Linked DNA regions of Arcticibacter tournemirensis. The protein of the gene in region 2 interacts with the protein of the main gene of each other region in a pairwise test. Links are inferred from orthologs where the notes say so. Each region holds a gene or a part of one and is shown on either strand. Other genes may lie near its edges.

What was found.
Region 1: the proteins of BDE36_RS21525 (region 2) and ftsA interact in binary tests that used the Escherichia coli proteins (3 or more experiments, as listed by UniProt). The link is inferred for Arcticibacter tournemirensis from one-to-one orthologs.
Region 3: the proteins of BDE36_RS21525 (region 2) and ftsZ interact in binary tests that used the Escherichia coli proteins (3 or more experiments, as listed by UniProt). The link is inferred for Arcticibacter tournemirensis from one-to-one orthologs.

Annotation. Positions count from the first base shown.
Region 1 is NZ_VFPL01000001.1:4,668,454-4,671,423, reverse strand. The notes cover bases 78-2,970. They hold ftsA (cell division protein FtsA), read left to right. Parts: upstream 78-795; coding sequence 796-2,145; downstream 2,146-2,970. Other genes in these bases: ftsZ (cell division protein FtsZ), read left to right, coding at 2,274-2,970; BDE36_RS19435 (cell division protein FtsQ/DivIB), read left to right, coding at 78-762. Also shown: more of BDE36_RS19435, read left to right, coding at 1-77. UniProt on the Escherichia coli protein: Essential cell division protein that assists in the assembly of the Z ring. May serve as the principal membrane anchor for the Z ring.
Region 2 is NZ_VFPL01000001.1:5,140,462-5,146,014, reverse strand. What follows is about bases 1,208-4,028. They hold BDE36_RS21525 (rod shape-determining protein), read right to left. Parts: upstream 3,219-4,028; coding sequence 2,196-3,218; downstream 1,208-2,195. Other genes in these bases: purH (bifunctional phosphoribosylaminoimidazolecarboxamide formyltransferase/IMP cyclohydrolase), read right to left, coding at 3,322-4,028; mreC (rod shape-determining protein MreC), read right to left, coding at 1,272-2,105; BDE36_RS21535 (rod shape-determining protein MreD), read right to left, coding at 1,208-1,272. Outside these bases: mrdA (penicillin-binding protein 2), read right to left, coding at 1-756; more of BDE36_RS21535, read right to left, coding at 757-1,207; more of purH, read right to left, coding at 4,029-4,848; BDE36_RS21515 (RNA polymerase sigma-70 factor), read left to right, coding at 5,248-5,553. UniProt on the Escherichia coli protein: Forms membrane-associated dynamic filaments that are essential for cell shape determination. Acts by regulating cell wall synthesis and cell elongation, and thus cell shape.
Region 3 is NZ_VFPL01000001.1:4,665,945-4,669,772, forward strand. The notes cover bases 891-3,828. They hold ftsZ (cell division protein FtsZ), read right to left. Parts: upstream 3,207-3,828; coding sequence 1,575-3,206; downstream 891-1,574. Other genes in these bases: BDE36_RS19420 (aminotransferase class I/II-fold pyridoxal phosphate-dependent enzyme), read right to left, coding at 891-1,396; ftsA (cell division protein FtsA), read right to left, coding at 3,335-3,828. In the rest of the region: more of BDE36_RS19420, read right to left, coding at 155-890. UniProt on the Escherichia coli protein: Essential cell division protein that forms a contractile ring structure (Z ring) at the future cell division site. The regulation of the ring assembly controls the timing and the location of cell division.

The DNA.
Region 1 (2,970 bases), 470 kb from region 2 along the record:
ATGAGCTTCATCAGTATAAGAAAAAGTGAGCTGAAGTGCAGCGACTTAAAGGTGATCATCCCCGGAACAACCAGCTTTATTGACAGAGAAGAGATTAACCGAATGGTATTTGAGAGTTCGGGCAAGCTTATTGGGAAACCATTAAATAATATTAATGTGCAGTTAGTCGAAACCGTATTGAAGAGAAATCCTTATATCAGGCAGGCAAAAGTGTATATTGATATGGATGGAGTTGTGCACCTTGAAATTGAACAGAGAGAGCCTGTGTTACGGATCATTAATTTTACAAATCAGGATTTTTATGTCGATAAAGATGGATTTAAAATACCGTACTCTTCAAGCTATACGCCGCATGTTCTGGTGGCGAATGGATTTATAATGGAGAGTTTTAACGGTTCTGTTGACTCGTTGAAAACGACAGTTGCAAAAGATCTTTATAAGACCGCTTCATATATGGAGAGAGACACCTTATGGAAGGAGCAAATTGAGCAGATGTATGTTAATGAGCAAAAGGAAATTGTATTAATACCACGCGTGGGGGATCACCGGATCGTGTTGGGAAATGCCGATTCTCTGGAGGTAAGACTCAATAATTTATTGATTTTTTATAAAAAGGCCATACCGGCGGTTGGCTGGGATGCGTATAAAACAATAAATATTAAATATACCAATCAGATAGTTTGCGAGAAAAATATAAGGGACAGCACGAATCTGGCGCCGGTGACTACAGATAGTTCTTCCCGTGATACAACAAAATATTAGGATAAATTAAACAAAAAAACAACACCTTAAGTTATGGAAAAAGGTACTTCTACATTATCAAAGAGTTCTCCTATCGTCGTAGGTTTAGATATAGGAACTACAAAAATTTGTGTGATAGTTGGCCGGAGAAGCGGGCACAGGAAAATAGAAATATTGGGTATTGGAAAAACTGAATCTGCAGGAGTAACACGCGGGGTGGTATCTAATATACAAAAGACGGTTCAGGGAATCCTTCAGGCAGTAGAGGACGCCAGTTCGCAGTCGAACGTTGATATTAAGATCGTGAATGTCGGGATTGCCGGGCAGCATATAAAAAGCCTCCAGCATCGGGGGATCTTTACGCGGAAAGATCTTCAGAATGAAATACAGCGGAAAGATATTGACAAGCTGATTGAAGATATGTATAAGCTGGTTATGCCGCCGGGAGAAGAGATCATTCATGTGTTGCCACAGGAATTTACCGTCGACAACGAGCCGGGGATCAAAGATCCGATCGGTATGGCAGGGGTTCGTCTGGAAGCGAATTTTCACATCATCTCTGGTCATGTGAGTGCGGTGAAAAATATCCTGAAGTGTGTGAGAAATGCCGGACTGGAAACGCAGGAGCTAATACTTGAACCTCTGGCTTCTTCAGAATCGGTTTTAAGTGAGGAAGAGAAAGAAGCTGGCGTTGTGCTTGTGGATATAGGTGGTGGAACTACAGACATTGCTATCTTCCATGAGGGGATTATCCGCCATACCGCGGTAATACCATTCGGCGGAAACAGCGTTACTGAAGATATCAGGGAAGGTTGTTCCGTAATGAGGAATCAGGCGGAGCTTTTGAAAACACGGTTTGGTTCTGCACTGGCTGATGAAAACAAGGAGAACGAAATCATCTGTGTTCCCGGTTTACGAGGCCGCGAGCCTAAGGAGATATCCGTAAAGAACCTTGCCTATGTGATTCAGGCGCGGATGGAAGAGATCATTGAACATGTTTACTATGAAATAAAAGCTTCGGGATACGAAAAGCGTTTGATTGCCGGTATTGTTATCACGGGCGGGGGAGCTCAGCTTAAGCATCTTCCTCAGCTGGTAGAATATGTAACCGGGCTCGATTGCCGGGTAGGTTATCCGAATGAGCATCTTGCAAAGAACGAGGTGTTGCCGAAGAATATTTACGACGACCTGAAAAGTCCTTTATACGCCACAGGTATTGGTTTGCTGATCAAGGGAATTTGTAAGGCAGAAGAAATGGAAGAAATGCTGAAGCAGCCGGGTGTATACGTAGAGAAACCTGCGCCTGAAAAAGCAAAGAAGTCATTCGGTTTATTTGATAAATTACTGCAAACAGGAGCGCGGTTTATAAAGGACGATATTAAAGACGAGGACTATATTAAGTGATTTTTCCACAATTGAAGAGTTTTCCACATTCTCAACATGTGTGGAAAACTTATGTGTAAAAATAGTTAATATTACAACAAGTAACAGGGTATCATAACTTCAAATCTACTTGATTGATTAATAGCGATATGCAGTTTGAAATGTTAAAAGAGAAATCATCAATTATCAAAGTAATTGGTGTTGGCGGCGGCGGTGGGAATGCCGTAAATCATATGTACAGGCAGGGAATTACTGGTGTAGACTTTATTATCTGCAATACAGACGCCCAGGCACTGGAGTTAAGCCCTATTCCGAACAAAGTTCAGTTGGGTGCTAGTCTTACGGAAGGAATGGGTGCAGGTTCTATACCTGAAGTAGGGAAGAACTCTGCTATCGAGAATATAGAGGATGTGAAACGGATGCTGGGAAGCACCACAAAGATGCTTTTTATTACAGCAGGAATGGGTGGTGGTACCGGTACAGGAGCAAGTCCGATTATCGCGAAAGCAGCAAAGGAACTTGACATTCTGACTGTAGGAATTATAACGACGCCTTTTTCTTTCGAAGGTAAACGACGGAAGATGCAGGCGGAAGAAGGTCTTGAAGAGTTTAAGAAATATGTTGATTCATATCTTGTAATTTCAAATGATCGTCTTCGTGAGATTTTTGGTAATCTGACCCTCAGTGCAGCATTTGCACAGGCTGATAATATATTGACGACAGCGGCTAAAGGTATAGCGGAGATTATTACTATACCGGGTTATATCAATGTTGACTTTAAAGATGTTCGGACAGTGATGAATAATAGCGGTGTCGCTATTATGGGTAGTTATTCGGCAGAAGGAG
Region 2 (5,553 bases):
AATTTTGTTGTTCATCAGCTGCTCGCCGAATTTCTGCAAGTCTTTATCAAGTGATGAAATAAGATTATCTCCGGTTGACGCAAGGGTGTCATATTTCCCCTCAGCATAGTGGCCTTTTGGGCGATTGAAGGCGTCGACCATTAGCTTTTGTACTCCTCGCTGCCCCCTTAAAACCTCTTCATATGATTTTTCAACTCCTGTTCGGCCGATGTAGTCACCGGGATTATAAAAGCCGTTTGATTTATTGATATCATTCTCATTCACCTCATTAATATATCCAAGGAACTGGGCTGCGATGCTGTCAGGATAACGTCTCACAGATCGTTTCTGAATATAGAATCCCTTAAACTCGAATAGCTTTTCCTGGAACCTGGCGAAGGTAACTGCAGATAATTGTTTTTCGAGAACCGAGCCCCGGTAAGGGGAGAAGCTTTTTGCCTTTTCGAATTTCTTTGTAAAGTTGGCCTTGGAAATTCCGATTAACCTGCAGAACTCAAGAGTGTCAAAGGGTGTTACTTCTCTTGGAACAACCATAAGGTCGTAAACCGGTTCGTTCTGTACAAGTATTTTGCCCCTGCGGTCCAATATTACTCCCCGGGCCGGATAGATAGTAACCGTCCTTAACACGTTGTTATTGGCAGAAAGGAAGTAGCTTTTATCTATCACCTGAATATAGAACAGGCGAGCCAGTAAAATAACGGTTATTACTATAAATATCCCTTGTACAACATACCTGCGGGGGAAGAAACTATTCATTTAGCGCTCTTTCTTACGGAAGAAAATAAATTCTGATATTAAAATTAAAAATACTGTAAAAAGAGAACATAAAAGGAAGCGAATTAGTATGTATTTCAAATCAGAAAAACTAAATGCTTCCAGAAAGATCAGCGTAAGATGATGGAAAAGTGTGAGAACTACCGTATAGAAAAAGAACCAGCGGAATCCCATGATCCCAAGTTTTGGCTCAGGTTCGTTCTCAAACCCCTGTCTTTGAACAGTAATGTTTATAAAAATAGTGCGCACGAGGGCCAGTACGGTGCAAGCAGCTGCATTAATCCCGGCGGTATCATAAAACGCATCTACGGTTAAGCCTGTAAGAAACGCGATTGGAAACAGAAGCCAGTTAGGTGTTTCAAAAGGGAGCAGAAGAATAAAGAGGATATATAAAAATGGAGTCGCCAGGTTATAAAAACCGATATTCTTCAGGAGGAATGCCTGGATAAATATTAGTACCGCGAAGCGGACGATGTTTTTAATAATAGTCCTTCCCATTACTGTTTACTCCCGGTTTCTAAGTTTTCTTTTTCTGCAGCAAATACGTTTCTGATTACATACACGTATTGTAACGTTGAAAAATCAGTATGAAGCATTACCTCTATTTCGGGAAAACTATCCCCTCCTTTTGCTTTTGTACCGATGACTCTTCCGATAGGGAGTCCGGCGGGGAATAAAGTAGAGTATCCCGATGTCACTACATGCTGCCCTCTTTTTACTATGATATGATTCGGAATGTCCTGCAAAAGGGCTATTTGAGGATTGTGGTTCCCTTCGCCCCAAACGAGCGATCCGAATGCCTGATTCTCTGCGATACTTGCGCTGATCTTCGTGTCACTGTTTAAAAGCGATGTGATTGTTGCGAAGTTGCTCGAAACGTCTTTCACAATTCCGACGATACCCGAAGAACTGATAACACCCATCCCTCTGTTAATTCCATGACGCATCCCCCTGTTAATAGTAAGGTAATTGTCTTTTTGATGAACAGAGTTATTAATTACGCGCGCAACAATAAAGGTATATTGTTGTCTGGCCACAGTATCCTTAACTGTTTTTTGCTGAACACTATCATCAAAAAAAGCATTTTTTAACAGGCCCCTGAGTCGTGCATTTTCTGCAGCAAGACTGTCGTTTACCTTGGCAAGCCTCAGGTAAGCCTGGAACTGGTTCATGCGTTCATACGCCTGACCTATGATTTGGTTTGATGAATTGAGTACCCCGGCTCTCTGAAAAGAGTTATTTCGTATGATAAGGGCAACCGAGACAATGAAAAAAATAATGAAAAGGAAAAATGCGTTATACTTACTGATAAGAAGCCAGAGATTACGCATATGAGTTGTAAGTTGTAGGTTATAAGTTGTAAGTAGAAAAATTACAAGGTTTAAATACTTATAACGTACTACTTACAACTTATAACTCATTTATTGCATTAAAAATTTAAAGCCTCCGATATTCTTAAGGGCTATACCTGTTCCGCGAACTACTGCTCTCAAAGGATCTTCGGCCACGTGAACTGGTAATTTTGTTTTCGCTGCTACCCTTTTATCCAGTCCGCGTAACAGGGCGCCACCGCCGGTAAGATAAATACCTGTCTGGTAAATATCAGCTGACAGCTCAGGAGGCGTTATTTCAAGCGCTTTCAGAATAGCCTCTTCGATCTTGGATATAGACTTATCAAGACAATGGGCTATTTCGGTATAAGAAACGGTAATTTGTTTCGGCACACCGGTCATCAGATCACGTCCCTGTACAGCAAAGTCAGCAGGAGGATCGGTTAATTCGGGAAGTGCAGCGCCGACTTCAATCTTTATTTTTTCGGCGGTACGTTCTCCAATCATGATATTATGCTGGCGACGAATATATTGCACGATATCGCTGTCGAAATTGTCGCCCGCAACGCGGATTGACTGGTCGCATACAATACCTGAAAGTGCAATTACCGCGATTTCGGTAGTTCCGCCACCGATGTCGATAATCATATTTCCCATCGGCTCTTCCACATCTATTCCGATACCGACAGCAGCAGCCATTGGCTCATGGATCAGGTAAACTTCCTTTGCTCCCGCTATTTCGGCTGAATCTCTTACCGCTCGCTTTTCAACCTCTGTAATGCCGGAGGGGATACAAATTACCATCCTTAAAGAAGGGAAAAACCATCCTTTTCCGTTGTTGATCATTTTGATCATTCCCCTGATCATGTGCTCTGCCGCGTTAAAATCGGCAATAACACCATCTTTAAGAGGCCGGACAGTACGGATATTTTCGTGCGTCTTACCTTCCATCTGCATTGCCTGGCGGCCAATGGCGATGATTTTATTTGTTGTGCGGTCGAAGGCAACAATCGACGGTTCGTCAACCACCACTTTATCGTTATGTATGATGAGGGTATTTGCTGTACCCAGGTCAATAGCAATCTCTTGTGTAAACCAATTAAATAAACCCATCAGGGAAGTGTTTAAAATTTAAAAAAGTATGCAAAGTTAAATTCTTTTTTTTAAATAAGAGATTGTTAAAGGCTCTTATCTGTCTTATCCCTATTTATACGATTTAATGTTTAAAATGTCGCACTCCGGTCATCACCATGGAAATTCCTTTTTCGTTTGCCATGTCTATAGAAAGCTGATCTTTTACAGAACCTCCAGGCTGGAGAACGGCTGTAATACCTGCCTCAGCTGCGATCTCTACACAATCTGGAAAAGGGAAAAAAGCATCGGATGCCATTACTGCTCCATCCAAAGCGAAATTAAAGGATTTTGCTTTTTCAATGGCCTGTTTCAGTGCATCAACTCGTGAGGTTTGACCTACTCCGCTGGCAAGAAGCTGTCCGTTTTTTGCGAGGATAATCGTATTTGATTTAGTATGTTTTACCAGTTTGTTTGCAAAGAAAAGATCCTGAAGCTCCGCTTCGGTTGGTTTATTTACAGTAACCGGAGTCATTTGTCCCGGGCCTTCAATAACAGAATCCTTATCCTGCTCAATCACTCCATTTAAAAGCGTCTTAAACAGCTTTCCGGGGAGTTTTACCTCTTTACGTTGCAGCAGGATGCGGTTTTTCTTTTCTGTAAGAACTTCTAGGGCATCCGCGCTGAAGGATGGTGCAATAAGAACTTCAAAAAAGAGTTTGTTGATCTTTATAGCAGTTTCTTCGTCAACCTCACCATTGCAGATAATCACACCACCAAAGGCCGAAACCGGATCGCATGCCAGCGCATCTTTCCAGGCGGTCAGAAGATTTGATCTGGTAGCAACTCCACAAGCATTGGTGTGTTTAAGAATAGCAAATGTAGGTTCAGTAAATTCGTCGATTAGAGCTACCGCAGCATCCACGTCTACAAGATTATTGTACGAAAGTTCTTTTCCGTTAAGCTGAGTGAACAGGGCATCCAGATCACCGTAGAAATAACCTTTCTGGTGGGGGTTCTCTCCATAACGCAGTGTCTTTACCTGCTGCATACTCTGTTTGAAAACCTGTAACGGATCTTCCTGGTTGAAATAGTTGAATATCGCAGTATCGTAGTGCGAAGAGATGTTAAATGCCTTTTTTGCAAATTCGCGCCGTTGTTCCAGAAACGTGCTGCCTTCATTTTGCTGTAAAATGTCCAGAAGCGTGCTGTAGTCATTCTTTGAGGCAACAATCACTACGTCGTTGAAATTTTTAGCTGCAGCACGGATAAGCGAGATGCCTCCAATGTCGATCTTTTCTATAATTTCGTCTTCAGGCAGCCCCGCTTTTACAGTTTCTTCAAATGGATAAAGGTCTACAATGACCAGGTCAATTTCAGGAATCTCATATTGCGTACTCTGCTCTTTATCTTCCAGCAGGTCCCTTCTGGAAAGAATCCCTCCAAAAACTTTAGGATGTAATGTTTTTACCCGGCCTCCTAAAATAGAAGGATAACCGGTGAGGTCCTCAACGGGCACAACCTCGCATCCCATACTTTTTATAAACTTCTCCGTACCACCTGTAGAGTAAAACGTTACTCCCGATTCATTTAATTTTTTTATTAACGGCTCCAGTCCGTCTTTATAATACACTGAAATTAAAGCATTTTTTATCTTAACAGGATGGTTCATTGAGTGAGATTTTTAAGCTGCAAAGATAGAATTTTTGTGAGTTAAAAAATTTGAATAAAAAGGAATGTTAAAAAAAGAATTGAATGTTAATATCGTGCTTTCTGGAGTAACAGCCTTCAATACTTTTTTTATTAAAAAATGCATAATGATCAATACAATAGAATGCACGGAACGTTGTGAAGTTTTAACTTGGTTGGCCTTTTTGCTGAAAATCTTTCAAAATATTTCTTTTTTAATTCAATGTTTTCTAATTTTAGAAAGATTTCTGCCGGACCGGCAGATCACTACCTCTCCCTGAAATTCATATTGACTTTGGAAGTGGCAAAAGTGGTTATAGTATGAGCCTGTGTTGGAGCGTTCTGTTAACCATTTTATTGATATTATCGGTGCGAATTGAATATGGAAGACCAGTGGCCTAACGAAGACGTAATTGTTCCATCGCTTGAGGAATTGTTTAGATGCTATTATCCCAGGCTTTGTCATTTCGCATTTCAAATATTAGGAGATAAAAGCCACTCCGAAGATATAGTTCAGGAGTGTTTTATCAGGTATTGGCATTTGCGTGCCGAAATATCATCTCATCCGGGAGCAATCAGAAACTTTTTGTACTCGAGTATTCGCAATGCAAGTCTTAACTACCTTAGAAGACAGAAAGTTGAGGAAAAATATATCCTATCCCAGGATCCCGATCCGAGTGAAGACGCC
Region 3 (3,828 bases), 480 kb from region 2 along the record:
AAGCTTAGGCTAATGTAAATGGCTTTTTTGACAAAAAAAAATATTTTATTAAAAAAAGAGAAGGGCTTAAGTTATATTTTAGAGGTTGTGAGTTAATGAGTTATGAAAGAAACAATAATCCCCCATAACTCATTAATCATATTTTATAACTTTTTTACGCTGTTACAACGCTTTGTTCTTTGTAATAACCACTCTTAAGCTTCTCGAAAACTTTAGAGAATGCATCCAGAGTGACCTGAACATCTTCAAGCGTATGTGCCGCTGTTGGAATAATACGAAGTTCTATCAGCCCTTTAGGAATGACGGGATAAACAACTATCGAACAAAAAATGCCGTAATTCTCGCGGAGATCCATCGTTATAGCGGTAGCCTCGTTCAGTTCACCCTGAAGGAATACGGGAGTTACCATGGTATTCGTTACACCTAAATTGAATCCCCTTTCGCGTAATCCATTTTGAAGCGACGTTGCGATGTTCCACAATTTCTCGCGCAATTCCGGACAACCTTTAAGCAATTCCAGGCGCTTCTTTAAACCCAGCACCATCGGCATTGGAAGAGCTTTAGCAAATGTCTGAGACCGCATATTATAACGCAGGTAATTAACAATTTCTTCTGTTGAAGCAACAAATGCTCCAATTCCTGCCATCGATTTAGCAAATGTTCCAAAATAGATATCTATTCCTTCGATACAGTCCTGTGCTTCATGAGTGCCTGCACCAGTCTTTCCCATTGTGCCAAAACCGTGTGCATCATCAATGAGCAGGCGGAACTTAAACTCGTCTTTTAAAGCAACGATCTCTTTAAGTTTTCCCTGTGCACCCGACATTCCAAACACGCCTTCGGTAATTACAAGGATACCACCACCCGTTTGCTCAGCTAGCCGTGTAGCCCGTTCCAACTGCTTTCTGCAGCTGTCCATGTCATTGTGCTGAAAAACAAAGCGTTTACCCATATGCAACCGCACCCCATCAATAATACATGCGTGTGATTCCGCATCATAAACGATCACGTCATTTCTGTCAACTAAAGTATCAATAATAGATACCATACCCTGGTAGCCGTAATTCAGAAGAAAAGCATCGTGCTTTCCTACAAATTCTGCCAGATCTTTCTCCAGTGACTCGTGATGATTGGAATTTCCTGACATCATTCTGGCGCCCATAGGATAGGCCATTCCAAATTCTGCCGCTGCTTTGGCATCAGCCTCGCGAACTTCGGGATGATTCGCTAAGCCAAGATAATTATTCAGACTCCAGACAAGATGGTCTTTCCCTCTAAACTTCATATGAGGTGCAATTTCACCTTCAAGTTTAGGAAATGCAAAATACCCATGTGCCATCTTCTGATGCTGGCCCAAGGGGCCCATATTTTTTGAGATTTTATCAAATAAATCCAATGTTCTAGTATTTAAGTTATTACTCGGATTAAACGCGTAAAGTTAATAATTTTAAAAAGGTCTGCCAGCAATATATACACCTTATTCTGCTTTATGTTTATAAGCTCTGCTTCAAAACAGTTTCTAAACAAAAAAAGCCCTTACGTTTCCGCAAAGGCTCTTTCTGTTCGAGTGTATTCTAATCTACATTGTCATGCAGAAATGAATTGTTGGGTCTTATTTCTGTTATTCCCTCTTCATTGGAAAGCGTGAAACGCGATATTTGAGATTCCGAAGAGTGAGGAACCTGCTGAAGCGCCATTTGTTTTCTCTTATATGCAGGTTCGTTTTCTAATTCCTGTAGTCCATTCGCAGTACGAAGCTTCATGCTAAGATCTTTCAAACGAAGGATCCGCTCCCGCGATTTGCGCAGCTGCTCTTCTATCGATTCATCCGTCTTATCTTCGTCAGGATTATATACTTCTGTTTCTTCCGTATCAACCGGGTGAACGTCTACGGCATTCTGAGGGAGTTCTTCTGTAACCGGCTCATTAAACTGAAACTCCGATTCAGCTATCTTTAAACCAAATTCGAAAGTTGGTTCCGGCTTAACAGGCTCTTCATCCTGTAAAGTATGCCTGATAACTTTTGGTTCTGAAGGTTTCTTTTCTTCTGCCTTCTTTTGAAAAAGTCCGCCAAAAAGATCTGCCTGAACCTGGGCTGAGTATTTAGGCGTTGTATCTTCTGCTGTTTCCTCCACTTCCAACTCAGGCTCTTCTTCAATGAAAGCATTGACCGGCTTCACCATAGGAGCATTCTCAGGAGTCAGCATTGAGACCTTCTTCTGATTGCTCTTTTCGAGAGCCCGTTCCTCTTTTGTCTGGAAACCAGTAGCTATTATCGTCACGGAAAGTTTCTCTCCCAACGACTCATCCATACAGTTACCCCAGATTAAATCGGCGGCAAGCCCGGCTTCTTCCTGGATATAATCAGTAATTATACTTACTTCATCCATGGAGACCTCTCTGGATCCCGAACTGATATTTAACAGAATGTATCTGGCCCCCTCTATCTCGTTATCCTTTAATAAAGGAGATGCAAGAGCACCTTCTACTGCACGCAACGCCCGACTTTCTCCTTCTGCCGAATAACTACCCATAATAGCGACACCGCTATTATTCATCACTGTCCGAACATCTTTAAAGTCAACATTGATATAACCCGGTATAGTAATAATCTCCGCTATACCTTTAGCCGCTGTCGTCAATATATTATCAGCCTGTGCAAATGCTGCACTGAGGGTCAGATTACCAAAAATCTCACGAAGACGATCATTTGAAATTACAAGATATGAATCAACATATTTCTTAAACTCTTCAAGACCTTCTTCCGCCTGCATCTTCCGTCGTTTACCTTCGAAAGAAAAAGGCGTCGTTATAATTCCTACAGTCAGAATGTCAAGTTCCTTTGCTGCTTTCGCGATAATCGGACTTGCTCCTGTACCGGTACCACCACCCATTCCTGCTGTAATAAAAAGCATCTTTGTGGTGCTTCCCAGCATCCGTTTCACATCCTCTATATTCTCGATAGCAGAGTTCTTCCCTACTTCAGGTATAGAACCTGCACCCATTCCTTCCGTAAGACTAGCACCCAACTGAACTTTGTTCGGAATAGGGCTTAACTCCAGTGCCTGGGCGTCTGTATTGCAGATAATAAAGTCTACACCAGTAATTCCCTGCCTGTACATATGATTTACGGCATTCCCACCGCCGCCGCCAACACCAATTACTTTGATAATTGATGATTTCTCTTTTAACATTTCAAACTGCATATCGCTATTAATCAATCAAGTAGATTTGAAGTTATGATACCCTGTTACTTGTTGTAATATTAACTATTTTTACACATAAGTTTTCCACACATGTTGAGAATGTGGAAAACTCTTCAATTGTGGAAAAATCACTTAATATAGTCCTCGTCTTTAATATCGTCCTTTATAAACCGCGCTCCTGTTTGCAGTAATTTATCAAATAAACCGAATGACTTCTTTGCTTTTTCAGGCGCAGGTTTCTCTACGTATACACCCGGCTGCTTCAGCATTTCTTCCATTTCTTCTGCCTTACAAATTCCCTTGATCAGCAAACCAATACCTGTGGCGTATAAAGGACTTTTCAGGTCGTCGTAAATATTCTTCGGCAACACCTCGTTCTTTGCAAGATGCTCATTCGGATAACCTACCCGGCAATCGAGCCCGGTTACATATTCTACCAGCTGAGGAAGATGCTTAAGCTGAGCTCCCCCGCCCGTGATAACAATACCGGCAATCAAACGCTTTTCGTATCCCGAAGCTTTTATTTCATAGTAAACATGTTCAATGATCTCTTCCATCCGCGCCTGAATCACATAGGCAAGGTTCTTTACGGATATCTCCTTAGGCTCGCGGCCTCGTAAAC